2 regions of the Promicromonospora noduliphila genome follow, and region 1 is predicted to be linked to the other one. Evidence: riboswitches for the same ligand, from Rfam matches in the RefSeq annotation. Region 1 holds a riboswitch; the other holds the start of a gene.
The links. Region 1 has a riboswitch for FMN ahead of pnuC (nicotinamide riboside transporter PnuC). Riboswitches for the same ligand answer to the same signal wherever they lie in the genome.

Region 1 (10,740 bases):
CAGCAGCCCGGTGAAGTGCGCCGCGGGGAGGATCTGCCGCAGGGCGTCCCGCTCGGGCCCGTCGCCGACGATCACGAGGCGCACGCCCGGCAGGTTCTGCACCACGCGCAGCGCCTCCACCTGCTTCTCGGCGGCCAGGCGGCCCACGTAGCCCACGAGGATCTCGCGGCCGGCACCGACCTTGCGGCGCCACGCCTCGTCCCGGAACCGCGGGTGGAACGCCTCCGTGTCCACGCCCCGCCCCCACAGGCGCAGGTTGGGGATGCCGCGCTGCTCGAGCTGCTGGATGGTCGCGGTCGACGGCGCGAGCGTCATCGTCGCGCGCTCGTGGATGTCCTTGACCCGCTTCCACAGCAGCGGCTCGAAGTGGCCGAGGCCGTAGCGCGCCGCGTACCCGGGCACCTCGGTCTGGTAGACGGCGACGCTCGGCAGGCGCAGCCGCTCCGCTGCGAGGATGCCGCGCCAGCCGAGGATGAACGGCGAGGCGAGGTGGACGACGTCGGGCGCGAACGTGGCCAGCGTGCGCTCGGTGCGCCACTTCTTGCCGACGACGAGCCGCACGTCCGGGTAGCCGGGAAAGCCGATCGAGCCGAGCTCGACCACGGGCGCCCCGCTCACGAAGGGTGGGACATGACCGATCGAGGCGTCGGCGTCGGGCGCGAGGACCATCGCCTGGTCCCCCCGCTCATGCAGATGCTCGAGGACCCGCAGGACGGAATTCGTGACCCCGTTGACCTGCGGGAGGAAACTCTCCGCAACGATAGCTACTCGCACTCTACGAACCTGCCGGTCGTCTATGTCCGGACGAGGTCTTCCGTGCGTCGAGCCGGGGAACGGGCGGCGTCGGGACGGTTACCGGTACGCGAGATGTCACGTTCCTGACCGTAGCGGAGCCGCGGCCGGCCCGGCATGAGGAAACTCCCTGGGCAGACCCTCAGTCGGCTATGGACGTCACCCGGCGGGCGCGCACGAGCTCGACCAGCCGGGCGACCGCGCCCACCAGCAGCGCGACGAGGAGCAGGTTGCGCAGCGCGCCGATACTCGTGGCCAGCGGCCAGCCGCCCAGGAACTCCCCGTACCGGATCGGGTAGATCTCCATGGTCAGCCGCGCCACGGCCAACGTGCCGACCGCGGGCAGGAACCACGTGCGGAGCGTGCCCTGGCTGCGGCTGCCGAGCGCGATCCCCGCCGCGACCGGCGGCCCGATCCACGCGATGAACTGCGGCGATCCCACCTTGTTGAAGACGATCAGCGCCAGCAGCTCCGCGGCGGCGCCCAGCAGCAGGACGTCGCCCACCCGGTCGGGCCGGCGCCGGGCCGCCCACCAGACGAGTGCGCCGATCAGCAGGGCCGCGACGGGGAGCGCGACGTCGAGCGCCTGCGCCACGGCGTCGGCGCCGTCGCCGAGCACCTCGTAGGTGTAGATGACGTCGTCGTACTCCACCTGGATGGAGGGGTCCCAGAGGCGGGCCAGGGTGAACGGCGTCGCCGCCACCGCCTCGACCTGGAGCTGCCGGTCGCCCTGCTCGCCGAACACGTCGAGCACGTTGTTCTGCCCGCCGCCCGCGAAGGCGGTGCCGATGACGACGGCGGACACCGCCGCACCCGGCAGCACGACATTGCGGGCGAAGCTCTTGAGGTTCGACGACGTCGCGGCGAGCGCGATGGCCACCGCGCCCGGCGCGATCTTGATCCAGGCGCCCACGGTGGCCAGTGTCATGGCGAGCGCCGGACGCCGGGCCGCCACGAGGAGCGCGATGAGGATGATCGGCGCGAGCAGGCCGTCGAGGCGGCCGATCCAGATGGGCCCGAGCGCCACCAGGAAGATGAGCCAGAACCAGACGGCGGCCGGCCCGCGCGGCCGCGCCCGGCCGAGCAGCAGGACGGCGACGGCGTTCGCCGCCGTCACCATGCCCAGCCACACCCAGTCGTACTCGTGCGTGGAGCCGGTGAACAGCGCGGGGAGGGCCATGGGCGCAAGGGCGCCGAGCGGATACACCCACGCGTAGTCGAAGACGGGCCACCACCCGGTTTCCGCGCCGGTGCGGACCCACCACTCGTACAGGTTCACGTCGCCGAGGATCTGCGCCTCGAACACCCAGGTCTGCAGCACTATCCAGCCGTGAGCCAGCACGAACGCGACCCAGAGGGCCGGCCACGAGGAGAGGACACGAAGCGTGGACAGCAGGACGTCCCTGCCCACGGTCCTGGGCGTTGTCGACAGCTCTGACGGGCTCGGCACGGGGCACATCCTTGCACTGATCGGGAGCGGCGTCGGCAAACCGGCGGATAACGGGCCCCGACCACCCGGTTGCGCCGGCGGCGGATCAGTTGCCGTCGAGGTAGGCGACGTCGCCGTTCGAGCTGCGGATCTCCACCGTGCGCTCGGCGTCCGGGTCCGTCGTGCCCTCGATGATCTCGTCGCCGTTCGACGTCTCCATCGTCAGGGCGACGGGCTCGCCGTCGCCGGTCACGGTGATCCGGCCGTTGCTGCTCTCCGCGTACACGTCCCCGTCCACCGCCGAGATCTCGACCGACCCGTTGCTGGTGTGCGCCGAGGCGTCACCGGTCACGGCGTCGAGGGTGATGCGGCCGTTGCTCGTCTCCGCGGTGACGGTTCCGTCCGCGCCGACGACGGAGATCTCGCCGTTGGAGGTCGACGCCTCGACGCCGGCCTCCGAGTCCGTGACGTCGATGTCGCCGTTGTCGGACTCCGCGACCAGCGGGCCGCCGATGCCCGCCGCCTCGACCGTGCCGTTGTTGGTGTGCACGGACACCTCGCCGGCCACCCCGCTCGCGACGACGTCGCCGTTCGACGTGCGCACCACCACCTCGGTGCCCGCGGGCAGGGTCACGTCGAGCTCGCCCGCGCAGCGGGGTCCGAAGGCGAACCACTCGCACCGGTGCGTCACCTCGAGCCGGCTCGCCGAGACGTCCGCGGAGTACGTGGGCTCCCGCAGGCCGCTGTGCGCTATGGCGTCCACCTCGATGTCGCCCTCTGCGGCACCGACGGTCACGTCGCCGTCGGCCACGAGCTCCACCGTGCCGACGGCGTCGTAGGACCGGTGGGTGGTGGCGGTCTCGTACATCACGAGGTCGACGAGGAACAGCGCGCCGAACGCGACCACGCCGGCGGCGAGGACGATGCCGACCGTGGTGAGGACGCGGCGGGTCGGGTCGCCGGTCGGCCGGTCCGGCGGGTAGGCGGTCTGGTCCGGGGGATATGGCTGGTCCTGGACGTAGGGCTGGGTCATGGGCGTGCTCCGTTCTGGTCGAGCCAGCGCAGCACGGCGAGCACGCGGCGGTGGTCGTCGGCGGCGGGCGGGAGGCCGAGCTTGGTCAGGATGTTGGTGACGTGCTTCTCCACCGCGGCCAGCCCCACGACGAGGCGGTCCGCGATGGCGGCGTTGGAGCGCCCCTCGGCCATGAGCGCGAGCACCTCGCGCTCGCGGGACGTCAGGACGTCGAGGTCGGAGCCGGGATGGCGGGCGATGATCTGGGTGACGACCTCCGGGTCCACGACGGTCCCGCCGTCGGACACCCTGGCCACGGCGTCGAGGAACTCGTCGACGTCGGCCACACGGTCCTTGAGCACGTAGCCCAGGCCGCGCGCACCGCGCGCAAACAGCTCGCTCGCGTAGCTCTGCTCCACGTACTGGGACAGCACGAGGATCGGCAGGTGGGGGTGCAGGCTGCGCAGGTGCACGGCGGCGCGCAGCCCCTCGTCGGTGTGCGACGGCGGCATGCGGACGTCGGTGACGAGCAGGTCGGGCAGCTCGGCGCCGGGCGCGGAGAGCGCACGGACCAGGTCGTCCGCCGTGCTGTGCCCCGTCACGGTGTGGCCTTCCGCGGTGAGCAGGCGGGTGAGACCGTCCAGGAGGAGGACCGAGTCCTCCGCGATCACGATGCGCACGGGACCTCCACGGTCAGGCGGGTGCCCTTGCCGGGCGGGCTGTCGAGCTCGAACGTGCCGTCCAGCGCGGCGACCCGGCCGCGCAGGCCGTCGAGCCCGCTGCCGGGGGACAGCTCGGCGCCGCCCCTGCCGTCGTCGCGCACCACGACGCGCAGGCGGAGCGGGGCCGTCTCGGGGGCGGAGGCGTCGCCCACCAGGCCCGCCTCCACCCACACGGAGTCCGCGCCCGCGTGCTTGGCAACGTTGGTCAGGGCCTCCGCGACCACGAAGTAGGCGGCGGCCTGCGCGGCGGAGCCCGCCGGCGTGAGGTCGCCCGAGACCCGCACACGAACGGGGACCGGGCTGCGCCCCGCGAGCGCGGACAGCGCGGCGTCGAGCCCGCGGTCGGCCAGGACGGCAGGGTGGATGCCGCGCACCAGGTCGCGCAGCTCGGCGAGGGTCTCCTTGATCTCGCGGTGCGCGAGCTCCAGCGCGGCCACGGCGTGCTCGGGGTCCTTGTCGGCCAGCCGGCGGGCCACGCCCAGTTCCACGCCGAGGGCCACGAGGCGCTGCTGGGCGCCGTCGTGCAGGTCACGTTCGATGCGGCGGCGTTCGGTGTCGGCGGCGGAGACGGCCGCCGTCCGCGACTCGGTGAGGACGGTCGCCCGCTCGTGGAGGACGGCGGCCCGCTCGCGGGCCGTGTGCGCGGCCGCCTCGGCGACGCGGGTCTCCTGCTCGGCCGCGGCGGCGCGGGCGCGGGCGACCTCTGCGGCCGACGGGCCCAGCAGGGACCGGGCCAGGCGCACCACGAGGTACGACCCGTACTGCGCGAGGGCGGCTCCGGCCCAGGCGAGCAGGACGGCGCCGGCGAGCGCGCCGACCACGGTGGCGGGCCACGGCAGCCCGGACCACGCGGCGAGGGCGCTGCCCCGGCCCAGCGGTACGAACACCACGGCGGCGACCGCCCCGGCGGCCATGGCCGTTGCCGCCGAGAAGAAGACGGTGCTGACGAGCATGGCGAGGAAGGCGTAGAGCGCGGCCGCCCAGGCGCGGTCGTCGCGGACCGGCGCCCACAGCCTGCGCCAGAAGCCCTGGGGCACCGGACGCGGTCGCGGGGCGGGGATCGAGACGCCGGTCTGGGCGGCGATGCGGGCGCGCTCGGCCGCGCCGAACCAGCGTGCCGCGATCAGCGCCGCGGCGAGCAGCGGCACCCCGGCGCCGAACACCGGGACCAGGCCCGCCGACACCAGGACGAGGATCCACAGGACCTGCCCGGCCGTCAGGTGCCAGAACCACCCGACGGCGAGCGCGGCGAGGGCGCGCCAGGTCGCTGGGTGGAACGGCGCCCGGAAGAACCCGTCGGCCGAGGTGAGCGCCGGGGCGACGTGCTCGTCGACGGGGCGCTCCTCGCCGGGGTGTGGCCCGTCATCGCTGCTCATGGGCACGACACTAGGCCGGTGCCCCCGCCCGGGACATGATGCGACCCCACGGGACGGGGGTCGGGTTGCCCCTACCCCGCCCCCGTACCGGGGTTACGCGAACGCGCTGGTGCCGGTGATCTCGCGGCCGATGATCAGCGCCTGCATGCTCTCGGTGCCCTCGTAGGTGTGCAGGGCCTCGATGTCGGCGAAGTGCCGGGCCACCCGGTTCTCCAGCAGGATGCCGTTGCCGCCGAGCAGGTCGCGGGCGATGGCGGCGATCTCGCGCGCGCCGCGCGTGCACGTGTACTTGGCGAGCGAGGCCTGCGGGCCGGTGAGCTGCTCGGCCTCGTCGAGCCGGGTCATCTGCTTCACGAGGAGCTGCATCTGCGTGAGGATCGACAGCATCCTGGTGAGGCGCTCCTGCACCATCTGGCTCGCGGCGAGCGGCCGGCCGAACTGCACCCGCTGCTTCGAGTAGGCCACGGCGGCCTCGTAGCAGGCGATGGCCTGGCCGACGGCGCCCCACGCGACGCCCAGCCGGGTGGCGAACAGGACGCGGCCGGTGTCCTTGAAGGAGCGCGACTTCGGCAGCAGGCTGTCGGTCGGGACGAACACGTCGTTCAGCACGATGTGCGCCTGGTGGATGGCGCGCAGCGAGACCTTGCCCTCGATGGTCTTCGCGTCGTAGCCCGGGGCGTTCTGGGGCACGATGAAGCCGTGGACCTGGTTGTCGCCGTCGTCGCCGACCAGCCGGGCCCACACCACCGAGATGTCGCCGATCGAGCCGAAGCCGATCCACTTCTTCTCACCGTTGATCACGTAGCCCTCGACGCCGTCGCGGGTGGTCCGCACCGCCGAGGTCTCCAGGCCCACCGAGTCGGAGCCGTGCGTCGGCTCGGTCAGCGCGAACGCGCCCAGGATCTCGCCGCGGGCCATCGGGCCGGCATACCTCTCGATCTGCTCGTCGGAGCCGAGCATCACGATCGAGCGCAGCGCGAGGCCGCCCTGCACACCGCAGATCGTGGTCACCGAGCCGTCGCCGCGCGACATCTCCATCGCGGCCAGCCCCTCGGCCATCTTGGAGATCTTCGGGAAGCCGGGCACGTCCACGCCGTCGCGCAGGAAGTCCAGCTCGGCCATGCGCTTGACCAGGTCCATCGGGACCTCGTACCGCTCCCAGTAGCCGTCGATGACGGGGAGGACCTCGTCCTGCACGAACCGGCGGACGCCGAGCTGCCAGGCCCGCTCCTCCTCGGTGACGTCGGCGAAGGCGCCGGCGAAGTCGATGTCGAGCGGCTGCGTGACGTCGTAGTCGGGCGCCGTTACCCCGGGAGTCTGAGTCATGCCTCCATGGTGCTCCGGTACCGGATATCAGGTCAAGCGACTACGTCTCATCTCCGGCTCGCCCCAGACTCGTGCCGGCGCCGCCCAGCTCAGGCCGACGCCGTGGCGAGCCCTGTTGCGTCGCCGGTCTCGCGGCGGTTGATGCGCCACCACGCGAAGAACCCGAACAGGGTGAACGCGCCGTAGATCACGTACATGAGGGCGGTCGCCCAGTACCCGGCCGAGAACAGCAGCGGCGTGCCCACGAGGTCGACGGCCACCCAGATCAGCCAGAACTCGACCCAGCCCTTGGCCATGCCGTAGGTCGCGAGCACCGAGCCGGTGAAGATCCACGCGTCGGCCCAGACCGGCTCGAACGAGCCGAGGGCGCGGAACAGCGGGGTGAGGAGCAGCGTGCCCGCGACCATGCCGGTGATCAGGCCGACCCGGGCCCGCCACGATGCCCAGCGGGGGTGCACCGCGACGGTGTCGACGCCCTGCCGCTGGGTCTCCCGCCAGCGGTACCAGCCGTAGACCGAGACGGCGATGAACATGATCTGGCGGCCGGCCTGGCCCAGCATGTCGGCCCGCGTCGTCTCGCCGAACCACGAGCCCATGAAGACCGTGAAGAGCACGATGTTGCCGACGATGCCCACCGGCCAGGCCCACACCTTGCGGCGCAGCCCACCGAGCGCCGACGCCAGCCCGAACAGGTTGCCGATCACCTCGCGCCAGTAGATCTGCTGGTCGCCGACCAGGAACGTCGCGTCGTAGGCGGCGCGGAACCAGTCCATGTCTCTTTCCCTCTCCTCGAAGTCCCACACGGGACTCCGGGGTGAGGGCTGGCGCGCCACAAGGACGCCGACGACGGCGCCCGGCCGCCGCCCCGAAGGGTCGCCGGCGCGCGCCGCACGTGCTTCCTCCCATCCGGACTTTCACCGTCGGTCCTGGAATCTCACCAGGTCAGCCGGGTTCTCCCGCAGGAGAGACCCGGGTCGCGGACTATCACCGCCGGCTCGGAATTTCACCGACCCCGGAGCACGTGTGCAACTGCTGCTGCACGATGTCTAGCGGAACACAGGATGCCACGGCGCCATTCCCGCGAGAATGTCGCGCCCGCCACAGCTCAGACGAGCGCGTCCCGGACGGCCCGGGCCACCTCGTCGGGCCCGGCCAGGCCGTCGATGACGGTGACGACCACCCGGCGGGCGGCCGTGCCGCCGTCGTCGGCCTTGGCGTTGGCTGCGGCGCCGAGGACGGCGGCGCGCCGCAGGTCGGCGAACGCCTCCTCGAGCTCGGGCCGCAGGTCGAGGGAGGGGGTGCGCAGCCAGCGCCGCAGGATCGCGTTGTGCACGGCGACGACGGAGGCCGCGAAGGCGATGGACGCCGTGGAGGCGGACCGCTCCGGCGGCAGGGTGTCGCGCAGGTAGTGCGTGAACGCCCGCTCGTAGCGGTGCGTGGTGACGAGCTCGCGGTCGCGCAGGGCGGGGACCTGCTGCAGTAGCGCGTACCGGGCGAGCGAGGTCTCGCGCTGGCCCACATGGTGGTCGAAGACCATGCGCGCCGCGCGGCACACCTCGAGGTACGGGTCGACGTCGGGGTCCCACGAGCGGCCGAGGTCGTGCCCCGACTCCTCGCTGGCGCGGGCGTCGGGCCGGGTGGCGGCCAGCATGACCACCACCTCCTCGAGCAGCAGCTCGTGGTCGGCGAAGACCACGTCCTCCTTCGAGCGGAACCGGCGGAAGAACGTCGCACGGCTGACCTTCGCGGCGTCGGCGATCTCCTCGACGGTGGTTCCCTCGTACCCCTGCCGGGTGAACAGGTCCACCGCCGCGTCGACTGCCTGCGCGTGCGTGTGGGTACGGACGGCGGTCATGCCAGGCAGGCTACCGCGTGCCCCCCGGGCGACGTGAAGAGTCCTTGAATGACGAATGGCGTTCATGATGCGAATTTTCCTGATTGGCCGAGATCTTCCCTGACCGCAGCCTGCGCAGGTAACGCACCTCGCGCACGGCTATCAAGAGGCCGAGCGCGCCGGGCACGGCGGACCACAGGTGACCGAGCACCACGCCGACCATGCACACCAGGAAGATCACCCCGCCCGCGAGGACGGTGGCGAGACTTCTCCAACGGATGCCGGTCACGGGGTCGAGCGTAGTGTGCTGCGCGTGACTCTCGACCTGCGCATCTTCACCGAACCCCAGCAGGGCGCGACGTACGACGACCAGCTCGCCGTCGCCCAGGCGACCGAACGACTCGGGTTCAGTGCGTTCTTCCGCTCCGACCACTACCTCGCCATGGGCAGCAGCGACGGCCTGCCCGGCCCCACCGACTCCTGGGTCACGCTCGCCGGCCTCGCCCGTGAGACGTCGACCGTGCGGCTCGGCACGCTGGTGTCCTCCGCGACGTTCCGCCACCCCGGCGTCCTCGCCATCCAGGTGGCGCAGGTGGACCAGATGTCGGGCGGCCGGGTCGAGCTCGGCCTCGGCACCGGCTGGTTCGGCGCCGAGCACAGCGCCTACGGCATCCCGTTCCCCGACAAGCGGTTCGGGCTCCTGGAGGAGCAGCTCGCCGTCGTCACCGGGCTGTGGAGCACGCCGGCCGGCGAGACGTTCTCCTTCTCCGGCGAGCACTACCGGCTCGTCGACTCGCCGGCCCTGCCCAAGCCCGTGCAGCGGCGGATCCCCGTGCTCGTGGGCGGCGGCGGCCCCCGCAGGACGCCGGCGCTCGCGGCCCGGTACGCCGACGAGTACAACCAGTCCTTCCCGCAGATCTCGGCCGTCGGCCCGCGCATCAAGGTCATCGAGAAGGCGTTGTCCGACGCCGGGCGCACGCCCGACTCGATGATCCAGTCGGTGGCGCTCGTGACCGCCGTCGGAAAGGACGAGGCCGAGTTCACCCGGCGCGCCGCGGCGATCGGCCGCGAGCCGGCAGAGCTGCGCGAGCACGGCATCGCCGGAACGGTCGCCGAGGCGGTGGACCGCCTCAAGGCCCTGGAGGCCGACGGCGTGCAGCGGGTCTACCTGCAGGTGCTGGACCTGGCCGACCTTGACCACCTCGACCTGATCGCGCGCGAGGTGCGGCCGCAGCTCGGCTGACGATGTGATCCGCGCCCGCGGCGGCCGCCGCCGTCGTCCGCGCCCGCCGTCGGCGTTGTCGTCGGCGGCGCCGACGTCGTCGCGGGGGCGGATCACCCGTTCGGCGGGCCGAGCGGAGAGATGTTTCCTAGGGTCGGGTCAGCCGCTCGTTGCGACACACCTCAGGAGAACCTCATGCAGAGCTTTTCTCGTGCTGTCCGCGCCGCTCTGGCCGCCTCCGTGCTCGCCGCGTCCACCCTGGTCGCCGGCCCGACCAGCGCCGTGGCCGACGACGGCTACCAGCGTGGCCCCGACCCGACGGAGGAGAGCATCGAGGCGCCCGTGGGGTTCTTCGACGTCGGAGCAATAGTCATCTCCCGGGCCGCCGCCGTGGGCTTCGGTGGCGGCACCGTCTACTACCCGACCGACACGTCGGAGGGCACCTTCGGCGCCGTAGCCATCGCCCCCGGCTACACGGCCACGCAGGCCAGCATCGCCTGGCTCGGCCCGCGGCTGGCCTCGCAGGGCTTCGTCGTCTTCACCATCGACACCCGCTCCACCGCGGACTTGCCCGCCCGCCGCGGCGACCAGCTCCTCGCGGCGCTCGACTACCTGCGGGGCACGGCGGTGGCCTCGCGGATCGACCACGAGCGGCTGGCCGTGATGGGTCACTCGATGGGCGGCGGCGGCAGCCTGGAGGCCGCGAAGGACCGCCCCGCGCTGCAGGCCGCCGTGCCCCTGACGCCGTGGAACATCGACAAGACGTTCCCGGAGGTCACCACGCCGACGCTGGTCATCGGCGCGGAGGACGACACGATCGCCCGGGTGCGGACGCACGCCGAGCCGATGTACGAGTCGCTGCCGGCCGACGGCGAGAAGGCCTACCTCGAGCTCCGCGACGCCACGCACTCCGCGCCCAACGTGCCCGACACGACGATCGCCAGGTACAGCATCTCCTGGCTCAAGCGGTACGTGGACGACGACGAGCGGTACGAGCAGTTCCTCTGCCCGCCGCCGGCCGCGGACG
Region 2 (10,740 bases), 2.8 Mb from region 1:
CGCGGGCGCTTCGAGGGCGGCCGGTTCGAGGGTGAGCGCGGCATCCGCCGTCCGGCGCGTGGCACGCGGTACCGGATCGCCGTCGGGCACACGCACGGTGTGCAGCCGGGCGGGATCGTCGGCGCGCTGACGGGCGAGGGCGGCATCACCGGCGCCGACGTCGGCAAGATCGACATCTTCGGCAGCTTCTCGCTGGTGGACATCACCGCGCCGCTGGACGCCGAGGCGCTCGACCGCCTGGCCCGGGCGCGCGTGGCCGGCAAGCCGCTGCGCATCACGCTGGACCGGGGCGCGCCGCGCGGCGACCGGGCCCCGCGCGGTGGTGGCGACCACCGTCGTCCGGACGGCGAGCGTGGGCCCCGCTCCCGCGGTGCCGCCCACCGCGAGGCGCGCAGCAGCCACTGACCGATCATGGCTACCTCGGGGCTACCTCGGGTGGCCCTGGTCGGGCTCGCTCCCCTCGCCCAGCTCGGCGATGAGGGCCACGAGGCGGCGGGCCTCGGCCATGCCGTGCTCGCCGTCGGCGCGCTGGATGCCCATGACGGCGAGCACGTCGCCGTCGGCCAGGTCGAGGTGCACCCACGGGTCGTTGGGCCCGAACCGGACGGTCACGATCTCGGCCCAGGCCAGACGGCGGCTCGTGGCGTAGTTGATCACGGTGAGCCCGGTCCGGTCCGGGACGGCGCGCACGGCGCCGAACCGCCAGGCGATGACGGCGCCGAGCAGCCCGAACACGATGATCGCCACGCGGTTGGCGGTGTCGGCGCCCTGGCCGGTGGCCGCCAGCGCCACGAACGTGCACCCGCCGGCCGACAGCAGCGCCAGGCCGTACGCCGTCGGCGTGCCGAAGCGGCCGCGGAAGGTGCGGAAGCGGTCCTCGCCCCCGTGGCCGTCGCCCCGGCGGTCGTCGGCTCCGCCGCCGGCGGCGCTGCTGCTGGTCTCGGCGCCCATGAGGTCTACAGCCGGGAGGCGTGGATCGACGTGACGATGATGGCGCGCGCCCCGACGTCGTACAGCGCGTCCATGATCCGGTTGGTGTCGCCGCGCGGGACCATGACCCGTACCGCGAAGGCGTCGCTGTGGTGCTGCGGCGAGACGGTCGGGGACTCCTTGCCCGGTGTGATCGCCACGGCCTCCTCCAGCCGGGATGCGGGGACCACGTAGTCCATCAGCACGTACTCGCGGGCCGTGATGACGCCCTCCAGGCGACGGGTCAGCACGTCCAGGCCGGCGGGCGGCTCGGCGTCGGACCGGCGGATCAGCACGGCCTCCGAGCGCAGGATCGGGTCCCCGAACACCTCGAGGCCCGCGGCCCGCAGGGTCGTGCCGGTCTCCACGACGTCGGCGATCACATCGGCGACCCCGAGCCGCACGCTCGACTCGACGGCGCCGTCCAGGTGCACTATCGCGGCGGGCTCGATGCCCTGCTTGGCGAGGTGCTGGGCCACGAGCGTGGTGTACGACGACGCCACGCGCCGCCCGGCGATGTCGCTCACCTGGGTCACGGGGTCGGCCTGGCCGGCGGCGGCCGGTGCCGCGTAGCGGAACGTGGAGCGGGCGAACCCGAGGCCGAGGTGCTCGACGGCGTCGGCGCCCGAGTCGAGCATGAGGTCACGGCCGGTGATGCCGACGTCGACCGTTCCGGTGCCCACGTAGACCGCGACGTCGCGCGGGCGCAGGAAGAAGAACTCGACGTCGTTCTCCGGGTCGGCGAGCACGAGCTCGCGGGTGTCCCGGCGCTGGCGGTAGCCCGCCTCGGACAGCATCTCGGAGGCGGGCCCGGACAGCGAGCCCTTGTTGGGGACGGCGATGCGCAGCATGTGGTTGGTTTCCTCTCTGGGTGTGCGTCGGACCTGCGGACCCGGGTCTCCCGGCGCCGGCCCGACCGGTGGTGGTCGAGCGGCGCCGGGGCCGGGTCACAGATGCGCGTACACGTCCTCGAGGGTCAGTCCCTTGGCGACCATCAGAACCTGCAGGTGGTACAGGAGCTGCGAGATCTCCTCCGCGGTCTCGCTGTCCGACTGGTACTCGGCCGCCATCCAGACCTCCGCGGCCTCCTCCACGACCTTCTTGCCGATCGCATGGACGCCGGCGTCCAGCTGGGCCACGGTGCCGGAACCCGCCGGGCGGGTCTCGGCCTTCTCGGTCAGCTCGGCGAACAGGGTCTCGAAGGTCTTCACGGGCTCAGCCTAGTCGGGCGGCGGGGGCACTACCCGCCCTCGTCCCACGTGGTGGCCACGTCCCCACTATGGCGCCGGCCACTCCTCCGGCACCCCACCGCCCGGCGCCGGGGTGATCACGCCCTGGTACGGGGTGATCAGGTGGTAGCCGACCGCGTCCTCCCCCGAGTCCTCGCCCGTGTCCTCCCCCGACGCGGCGGACAGGAGGACGATCACCGTGCCGTCCGCTCCGGCGAGACCGGAGTCCGGACCGAGCGGGTCGCCCTCGGGGTAGGCCTCGCTGCTGCAGGTCTGGGGCGTGGAGACGACGGCGATCCGCTCCCCTGGTGAGACGTCGAGCTCGGGCTGCGTCTGCGGGCGGCCCGACGGCGGGTCCGGCCGCTCGAGCACCTCCTCGACGTCGACCAGCCAGCGCTGGGACTCGACCCCGTACATCGCTACCGTGCCGTCCTGCTCCACGACGGTCCCGCGGAGCACGGCGCCCGCGTCGGACGCCGCCTCGACCGGCGTCGCGAACGAGACCCAGTCGACGCACGCAACACCTTGCGGATCCGTCGGGTCCTGCGGCGGTTCCTGCGTGGGGCTCTCCGCCGGACCGCCCGACGGGTCGGCGGTGCTTGTCCGCTCGGTGCCCCCCGCCGGCTGCGCGGAGGCACAGCCGGCGAGCCCGCCCGCCATCGCCGCGATCGTGACCGCGACGGCTACCGCCGCCAGCGTCGAACGTCCCAGCAGAGGTGCCGGCCGCGATGACCGTCGCGCACGTGAGGTTCTCATACCCCGTACATGTGCCGGCGGCTTCGTTCTTTCAGGCTGGTGGTGGGTTTTTCTCGGGTGATGGGGTGATGGTCTGAACGCTTGGCACACTATTAATGCAGTACTCGGCGAATCGCCGCATCAGCACTGCATCAGAGCTCCGTCAGGCCGGAGCGAGCCTCAGGTCACGCAGCGTCACCGCGGTGGCCACCGCGGCCTCGGCCGCCTCGGCGCCCTTGTCCTCGTGCGAGCCCTCCAGCCCGGCCCGGTCCAGCGCCTGTGCCTCGTCGTCGCACGTCAGCACGCCGAACCCGACCGGCACACCGGTGCGCACGCTCACGTCCGTGAGGCCCGACGTCGCCGCCGAACACACGTACTCGAAGTGTGGCGTGCCGCCCCGGATCACCACGCCCAGCGCGACGACGGCGTCCGCTCCCCCGGCCGCAGCACGCGCAGCGGCCACCGGCAGCTCGAACGAACCCGGCACCCGCACCTCCGTCCAGTCCGCGCCCGCGGCACGCAGCGCCCGCCGGGCGCCCTCCAGCAGGCCGTCCATCACCTGCTCGTGCCAGCTCGCCGCGATCACAACCACCCGCAGGCCCGTACCGTCGACGGTCACCTTCGGTGCTCCGGCCCCGCTCATGCGCATGCTCCTTCGTCCTCTGTCATGTCCAGGTTGTTCCTGCCCAGCTCGGCTTTCAGGTCATCCAGGTCCACGTCCCCGATGTGATGCCCCAGCACCGTCCGCTTCGTCTCCAGGTACCGGTGGTTGTGCACCCCGCGGCCCACCACCAAGCCGCGCTGCCCGACGACGTCCGTACCGGCCGCTCGGAGGCCTGCGACCTTCTCCGGGTTGTTCGTCAGCAACGTCACTCCGTCCAGCCCGAGGTCCGCGAGGATCGCCGACGCCGCGCCGTACTCGCGCGCATCCACAGGAAGCCCCAGGTCCACATTCGCCTGCACCGTGTCGCGCCCCGCATCTTGCAGCGCGTACGCCCGCACCTTTGCGGACAGGCCGATCCCCCGGCCCTCATGACCACGCAGGTAGACAACCGCACCGCCCTCGGAGGCCACGGCCGCCAGCGACGCCTGCAGCTGCGGACCACAGTCGCACCGCAGCGAGCCCAGCGCGTCGCCCGTCAGGCACTCTGAGTGCACTCGCACCAGCGATCCCTGCACCGAGCTTCCCGGCATGCCGTTCCCGCCGGCGTGCACTGAGCCCTGCGGCGTCAACGCCAGGTGTTCCGCACCCGAACGCAGATCGCGGTATGCCACCACACGGAAATCCCCGTACCGCGTCGGCAGCGACGCCTCCCCCGCCCGATGCACCCGCGCACCAGGACCGCCGTCGGCCACCACCACGGGGTCGTACGCCCGGCGCCACGCCACCAGATCGGCAACCGTCAGCACCACCAGACCCGCCTCCACCGCCAGGGCACGGGCCTCGGGTAGCCGCATCACCGCTCCGTCATCCCGAACCAGCTCCGCGATCGCACCCACCTCTCCCAGGTCTGCGGCAACGCCACCCGCCAACCGCACCAGGTCCACGGCGGCCTCCGTGTGCCCAGGCCGCTCCAGCACTCCACCCGCGCGAGCCCGCAGCGGAAGCACATGCCCGGGCCGGATCAGATCCCGCGCGCCTGCCGCCGCGTCGCCCAGCGTCCGCAGCGTCAGCGCACGATCCGTAGCCGAGATCCCCGTCGTCACACCCACCGCCGCGTCTACGGAGACCGTATAGGCGGTCCTTCGCGGGTCCTCGCTGCGCTCCACCATCAGCGGCAGCTCCAACGCGTCGGCGCGGTGCGCCGGCATCGGCGCACACAGGTACCCCGACGAGTGCCGCACAGTCCATGCGACCCACTCCGGCGTCGCCGTCCGCGCGGCGAAGACGACATCTACCTCGTTCTCCCGGCCCGCGTCGTCAGCCACCAGAACGGGCCGCCCTGCGGCGAGCTCCGCGAAGGCCCGCTCGACCAGGCTCGTGTCAACGCCGCTCGTTTCTGCCGGGCCGCTCTCTGCCGTGCGCACGGCGCGCAGCGCGCTCATCGTGCCGCCTCGGCAGCCAGGTCGCCGACCACGCCGTTCGCGGCCGACCGGGCGACCGCACCGGTCGCCATGAGTCGTTCGACGTACTTCGCGAGCACGTCCACCTCCACGTTGACGACGTCGCCGGGGACCAGCCGCCCGAGCGTCGTCACCGCCAGCGTGGTCGGGATGAGCGACACCCCGAAGCCGTCGTCCGACACCCACGTCACCGTGAGCGAGACCCCGGACAGCGCGACCGAGCCCTTCTCCGCGATGTAGCGGGTCAGGGCGGCGGGCGCGGCGAGCTCCAGGTCGTCCCAGCGCGGGCCGGGCGTGCGCCGCACCAGTGTCGCGACGCCGTCGACGTGTCCCTGCACCACGTGCCCGCCCAACCGGCCGTTCGCGGGCAGAGCGCGCTCCAGGTTCACCGGGTCGCCCGGGGCAAGCCCGCCGAGCGACGTGCGGCGCAGGGTCTCCGGCATCACCTCCGCGACGAACGCGCCGTCGGCCACGGACGTGACGGTCAGGCACACGCCGTCGACGGCAATCGAGTCGCCCGGCTGGGCGTCGGACGTGGCGAGCGGCCCGGCGACGGTCAGCACGGCATCGGGTGCCCCGCCAGATCCGGCGGCGCCGGGCCGCTCCAACGCGATGACGGTGCCGAGCTCCTCGACGATTCCGGTGAACATCAGATCTCCTCCTGAACGGGTCCAGCGGGGTGGGCGGGGCGAACAGACTCCGGGTGCCCAGGTGCGGCAGAGTGCGCATCCGCCGCGGAGTGCGCGGGCGCCGTCGCATCGGCGGGATCGGCCCGCCCGGCAGGCGAGCCGTGACGCCCCGTCCGGCGCGCGACCACGAGCACGTCGTCGCCCAGCCGGGTCACCTCCCCGGTGGCGAACCGCGCGGCCGCCCCGATGGTGGTGATTTCGAGATCGCCGACGGCGGTGGCGCCCGCCCCGAGCAGCACCGGCGCCACATAGGCGTGGAGCTCGTCGACGGCGTCGGCGGCCAGCAGGGCGGTCGCCAGGGTGGGACCGCCCTCGACCAGCAGGTGGCGCACCTCCCGGTCACCGAGCTCGCGAAGCCTGGCGTCGAGATCGCGCCCCGGCAGGTGCAGCAGGGGGCCGCCGGGCCCGCGCAGGCGGGCGTCGTCCGGCACGGGGCGGGTGCCGAGCACCACGCGGAGCGGCTGGTGCTCGGCGAGGCCGCCGTCGGCCGTCCGCGCGGTGAGGGCCGGGTCGTCGGCCAGGGCGGTCCCCGAGCCGACGGCGATGGCGTCCACCCGGGCGCGGACCGTGTGCGCGTGCGCCCGCGCCGCCTCGCCGGTGATCCAGCGGCTCGTCCCGTCGGCGGCCGCGACCCGGCCGTCGAGGCTGGTGGCGAGCTTGAGCGTCACGTAGGGGCGGCCGGTGCGTACCGCGTGCAGCCAGGCGCGGAGCAGCTCCTCGCCCTCGTCCGCGAGCACACCGGTGGTCACCTCGATCCCGGCGGCCCGGAGCCGGGTGGCGCCGCCGGTGGCCACGGGGTTCGGGTCGCTCACCGCCACGTGCACGGCGGCGACGCCGGCGTCGATCAGGGCATCGGCACAGGGGCCGGTGCGGCCGTGGTGGGCGCACGGCTCCAGCGTGACCACCGCCGTCGTCCCTCGCACGTCGACTCCGCGCGACCGCGCGTCGGCCAGGGCGGCCGCCTCCGCGTGGGGCGTGCCGGCGCCGCGGTGGAAGCCCTCGCCCACCGTGCGACCGTCGGGGTCCAGGAGCACGCAGCCGACGCGCGGGTTCGGACCGTGTGCCGGGCCCAGCGCGGCCAGCGCCAGGGCGCGGCGCATGGCCTGCTGCAGAACTTCGGCCGCAGCGAGCGGTCCGGTGGGTGTTCCCGCGTAGCCTGTCATGCGGGCCTGCGGTGCCTGGTTCATGCCGTCCTCCCCGAGCGTCGGCGCTCCGGGGGTGGACGACGGGTGCGCGACGCGGGACCGAGACGGTCCTGCGCGCGCACGGCGTCACGACGTCACGCGCCCCAGGGGACGGCGACGCCGCACGTGCTGCCTCCCATCCGGACTTTCACCGTCGGTCCTGGAGTTCCACCAGGTCAACCGGCCTTCCTGCGGAAGGACGCGGGTCGCGGACTGTCACCGCCGGCTCGGAATTACACCGACCCCGGAGCACGTGTGTGCACTGCTGCCCACAGGATGCCACAGCCTCGGGCCGGCGAGACCGTGCCTTGCGTCACAGGCGGAGGATCACGCGCGGACTGTCGCACGCGGGCCGCGCCGGCGCCGGATCACCCACTCGGCCACCACGATGTTGATCACCCACGCCGCCGTCATCAGGACCGTGATGGTCACGGGGCTGGGGGCTGCGCTGACGGCCAGGTACGGCCCGAGCAGGAACGCCTGCGTGCCCGCGCCCATCGCCAGCGCGTACGCCCGCATCATCCAGGCTGGATGCGCCACGAAGTCCCGCCGCAGGGCCGCACGCACCCCCAGGACTATCGACACGATCATCACTACGCCGACCACGTAGCGCACCCCGTTGACGACGGCGGTGTCCTTGGGCGGCAGGTCGTAGAACGCCGTCATCCAGAGGCCGGTCAGCGCGACGCCGAGGCCCGCGGGCGCCAGGACCCGTCCGGCCCACCGGTGCCACCGGCGTCGGCGCAGGCTCGGAACGAACTGGAACGCGCCCAGCATGCTGTACGTCGTCGCGCAGACGATGTGCACGAGGACCGGAAAGGGCTGGTTCACGAACCGCGCGTTCTCGGCGGTCACCGCCGGGTCGGACGCGAGCTCGGTGACCCGGAAACCACCTCCGAGCGCCGGGATGACGGACAGCAGGAGCAGCCCGGCGGGCACGAGCCACTCGGTGCGCCGGGGACGGGTCGGGGCGGTTGTTGCGTCGGTCGTCGTCATGCGTCGAGCGTCCCGGGTGCGGCGGGGTCGCGTCATCGGCCCGTGGGCCGGTCTCGTCCGGTTTCGGCCTGGCCGAAAGTACGACTCGTCGGGCCAGTTCAGGGCCGGCCGGGCCGCACCCGGCCCGTGTCGTACGCCCAGAGCGCTATCTCGACGCGGTTGCGCGCGCCCACCTTCGTCATCAGGTTCGCGACGTGCGACTTCACCGTGCTCAGGGTGACGAACAGCTCGTGGGCGATCTCGGTGTTGGTCCGCCCGCGCGCGACGGCACGGAGCACCTCCTCCTCGCGCGCCGTCAGCGGGTCGAGCGGCTGCGCGGGCGGCTGTGCGGCCGGACCGACGTCGGCGAAGGCCTCGAGCAGGCGGGTCGTGACGCTCGGCGCGATGAGGGCGTCCCCGGTCGCGGCGGCCCGTACGGCCTGGGCCAGGAGGGCGGGGCCGGCGTCCTTCAGGAGGAAGCCGCGCGCGCCCGCGCGGAGCGCCCCGTACACGTACTCGTCCAGGTCGAACGTGGTGATGACGACGACGGCGAGCGGGTCGGCCACACCCGGCCCCGCGAGCAGCCGGGTCGCCCCGATCCCGTCGAGGCCGGGCATCCGGATGTCGAACAGGCAGACGTCGGGCCGCAGCCGTCGCGCCAGCTCGACGGCGGTGTCGCCGTCCGCCGCCTCGCCGACGACCTCGATGCCGTCCTGGGCACCCAGGATCATGCACAGGCCCGTGCGCACGATCTCCTGGTCGTCCGCCACGAGGACTCTGATGGGGCGGCCGTCGCCGGCAGGTCCGCCGCTGCTCCCGCGTTCCGCGGCCTCCTGAGGCGCGGCGCTGTCCCCACGTTCGGTCGCGTTCGCACCTGCCGTGCCGTCCGGACGTCCAGCGGTGTTCGGACCCGCGACGACGTCAGGATCCGCCGCGGTGCCCGGGCGCTCAGCACGGTCGCCGGTCATGCGTGCCGACCTGGTCGTGCCCGCCCGGACAGCGGGAGGACCGCCTCGACGGTCCAGCCCCGGGCAGCACCGTCGTCGGCGTGGGCGAGACGTGCCGTGGAGCGCTCGCTGCCATCCTCGCCCGTCTGCCGTGCACCCCTGGCCCGCGCCCCGGTCGGCCCGGCGACCAACGTGCCGCCCAGCAGCGCTGCGCGTTCGCGCATCCCGGCCAGCCCGAACCCGTCGTGGGCCGGACGTGTCGGCGGGTCGCCGTCGTCGGACACGAGGAGCCGGACGTGGGCCTCGCCGACGGAGACGCGGACGGTGATCCGCGTGGCTCCGCGGGCGTGGCGGCGTGCGTTCGTGACCGACTCCTGGGCGATGCGGTGCACGGCGGCGCCGACCGCCGCAGGGACGGCCGTCACGTCGCCGTCGGCGGCGACGTGGGTGACGGGCGGGCCGGGGTCGGCGAGGCGCGCGACGTCGGCGATGGTGGGTCCCGGGTCGAGTTCGGCTTCCTCGCGCTGGCCGGGCAGGCCCGGCGGGCCGGCGCGCAGGGAGTCCGAGCGCAGGACCCGGACCAGGGTGCGCATCTCGGCGAGCGCACGTCCGGCCTCGGCCTCGATGATGCGCAGGGCGTCGGCGGCGGCGTCGGGATCGGTGCGGGCCACGGCGAGTCCCGCCTGCGCGCGGACGGCGACGGCCGAGACGTGGTGGCCCACGACGTCGTGCAGGTCGCGCGCGAGGCGTTCCCGTTCGAGCAGCACCACCTGCTCGCGCTCGCGCCGTCGGACCCCTGCCCGGTAGCGGAACGCCAGCCCCAGCGCGCCGACCGCGCCGAGGATGGCGAAACCCGCCGCCAGATCCGAGAGCGTCAGGAATCCGAGCGCCGTGTTCACGCCCATCTTGGCGAGCACCACGACGGATCCGAGCACCATGTCGCGCCCGCTCCCCCAGCGGAACAGCGCGTACTGCAGGACGAGCACGAACACGTTCGCGACCAACAGCAGCTCCCGGTCCAGGACCAGGGCGGGCACCATCGAGACCGCGTGCACGACGACGGTCATCAGCAGCGGGTGCGTACGTCGCCACAGCAGGGTCGGCGCCAGCACGACGACGCCCGCGACCTCCACCCACCGTCCCGGGAGCTCCGGGCGGACGAACCCCTCGACCACAGCCGCGGCCACGAACAGCCCGACGAGCCCCCAGTCCCGCCACGACCGCGCTGGCGGATCGGCGGGCCGCGGTTCGTCCCAGACCGAGCGGATGGCGGACACGACCTCATGCTACGAGGGCTGGTGGGCGGCCGGATCGGGCAAAAGTACGAGCCCGGGCCGGGCACTCAGTGCAGGTGTCGCGCCGCCAGCTCGCGGAGCGCCGCGATCTCGGCCGGGATGTCCTCGGCCCCGTACACCGCCGAGCCCGCCACGAAGACGTTCGCGCCGGCGTCGGCCGCGCGCTCGATCGTGTCGCGGGACACTCCCCCGTCCACCTGGATCCACACGTCGAGCCCGGACTCGCTCACGGCCTCGCGGGCGCGGCGGATCTTGGGCAGCGTGCCCTCGATGAACGACTGGCCGCCGAACCCGGGCTCCACCGTCATGACGAGGATCATGTCGATCTCGGTCAGCAGGTCAAGGTACGGCTCGACCGGGGTCGCCGGGCGGAGCGCCACGCCTGCCCGCGCGCCGCGTCGGTGCAGCTCCCGCGCCAGCCGGATCGGCGCCTGCGCCGCCTCCGCGTGAAAGGTGACCGACGCCGCCCCCGCCTCCGCGAACGCCGGCGCCCACCGGTCGGGGTCCTCGATCATGAGGTGCGCGTCCAGCGGGATCGGCGACACCTTCGCGAGCCGCTCGAACACCGGCAGCCCCAGCGTCAGGTTCGGCACGAAATGGTTGTCCATGACGTCGACGTGCGCGTAGTCCGCATCGGCGATCCGGCCGAGGTC

Region 2: another riboswitch for FMN. It lies ahead of ribD (bifunctional diaminohydroxyphosphoribosylaminopyrimidine deaminase/5-amino-6-(5-phosphoribosylamino)uracil reductase RibD); the one in region 1 lies ahead of pnuC (nicotinamide riboside transporter PnuC).

Annotation. Positions count from the first base shown of each region.
Region 1 covers NZ_CM167806.1:5,671,327-5,682,066, reverse strand. The annotation lists gene AC0QU1_RS24785 (glycosyltransferase family 4 protein) at 1-774, opposite strand, end outside; gene AC0QU1_RS24780 (glycosyltransferase 87 family protein) at 935-2,251, opposite strand; gene AC0QU1_RS24775 (DUF4097 family beta strand repeat-containing protein) at 2,328-3,254, opposite strand; gene AC0QU1_RS24770 (response regulator) at 3,251-3,913, opposite strand; gene AC0QU1_RS24765 (sensor histidine kinase) at 3,901-5,331, opposite strand; gene AC0QU1_RS24760 (acyl-CoA dehydrogenase family protein) at 5,425-6,657, opposite strand; gene pnuC (nicotinamide riboside transporter PnuC) at 6,747-7,430, opposite strand; FMN riboswitch at 7,546-7,682, opposite strand; gene AC0QU1_RS24750 (TetR/AcrR family transcriptional regulator) at 7,763-8,512, opposite strand; gene AC0QU1_RS24745 (hypothetical protein) at 8,523-8,780, opposite strand; gene AC0QU1_RS24740 (LLM class F420-dependent oxidoreductase) at 8,805-9,734, shown strand; gene AC0QU1_RS24735 (poly(ethylene terephthalate) hydrolase family protein) at 9,909-10,740, shown strand, end outside.
Region 2 covers NZ_CM167806.1:2,873,501-2,884,240, forward strand. The annotation lists gene AC0QU1_RS12575 (DEAD/DEAH box helicase) at 1-405, shown strand, start outside; gene AC0QU1_RS12580 (PH domain-containing protein) at 427-951, opposite strand; gene hisG (ATP phosphoribosyltransferase) at 957-1,820, opposite strand; gene AC0QU1_RS12590 (phosphoribosyl-ATP diphosphatase) at 1,917-2,180, opposite strand; gene AC0QU1_RS12595 (hypothetical protein) at 2,247-2,858, opposite strand; gene ribH (6,7-dimethyl-8-ribityllumazine synthase) at 3,097-3,576, opposite strand; gene ribB (3,4-dihydroxy-2-butanone-4-phosphate synthase) at 3,573-4,979, opposite strand; gene AC0QU1_RS12610 (riboflavin synthase) at 4,976-5,647, opposite strand; gene ribD (bifunctional diaminohydroxyphosphoribosylaminopyrimidine deaminase/5-amino-6-(5-phosphoribosylamino)uracil reductase RibD) at 5,647-6,849, opposite strand; FMN riboswitch at 6,993-7,127, opposite strand; gene AC0QU1_RS12620 (DUF2306 domain-containing protein) at 7,198-7,866, opposite strand; gene AC0QU1_RS12625 (LuxR C-terminal-related transcriptional regulator) at 7,965-8,576, opposite strand; gene AC0QU1_RS12630 (sensor histidine kinase) at 8,810-10,069, opposite strand; gene rpe (ribulose-phosphate 3-epimerase) at 10,135-10,740, opposite strand, start outside.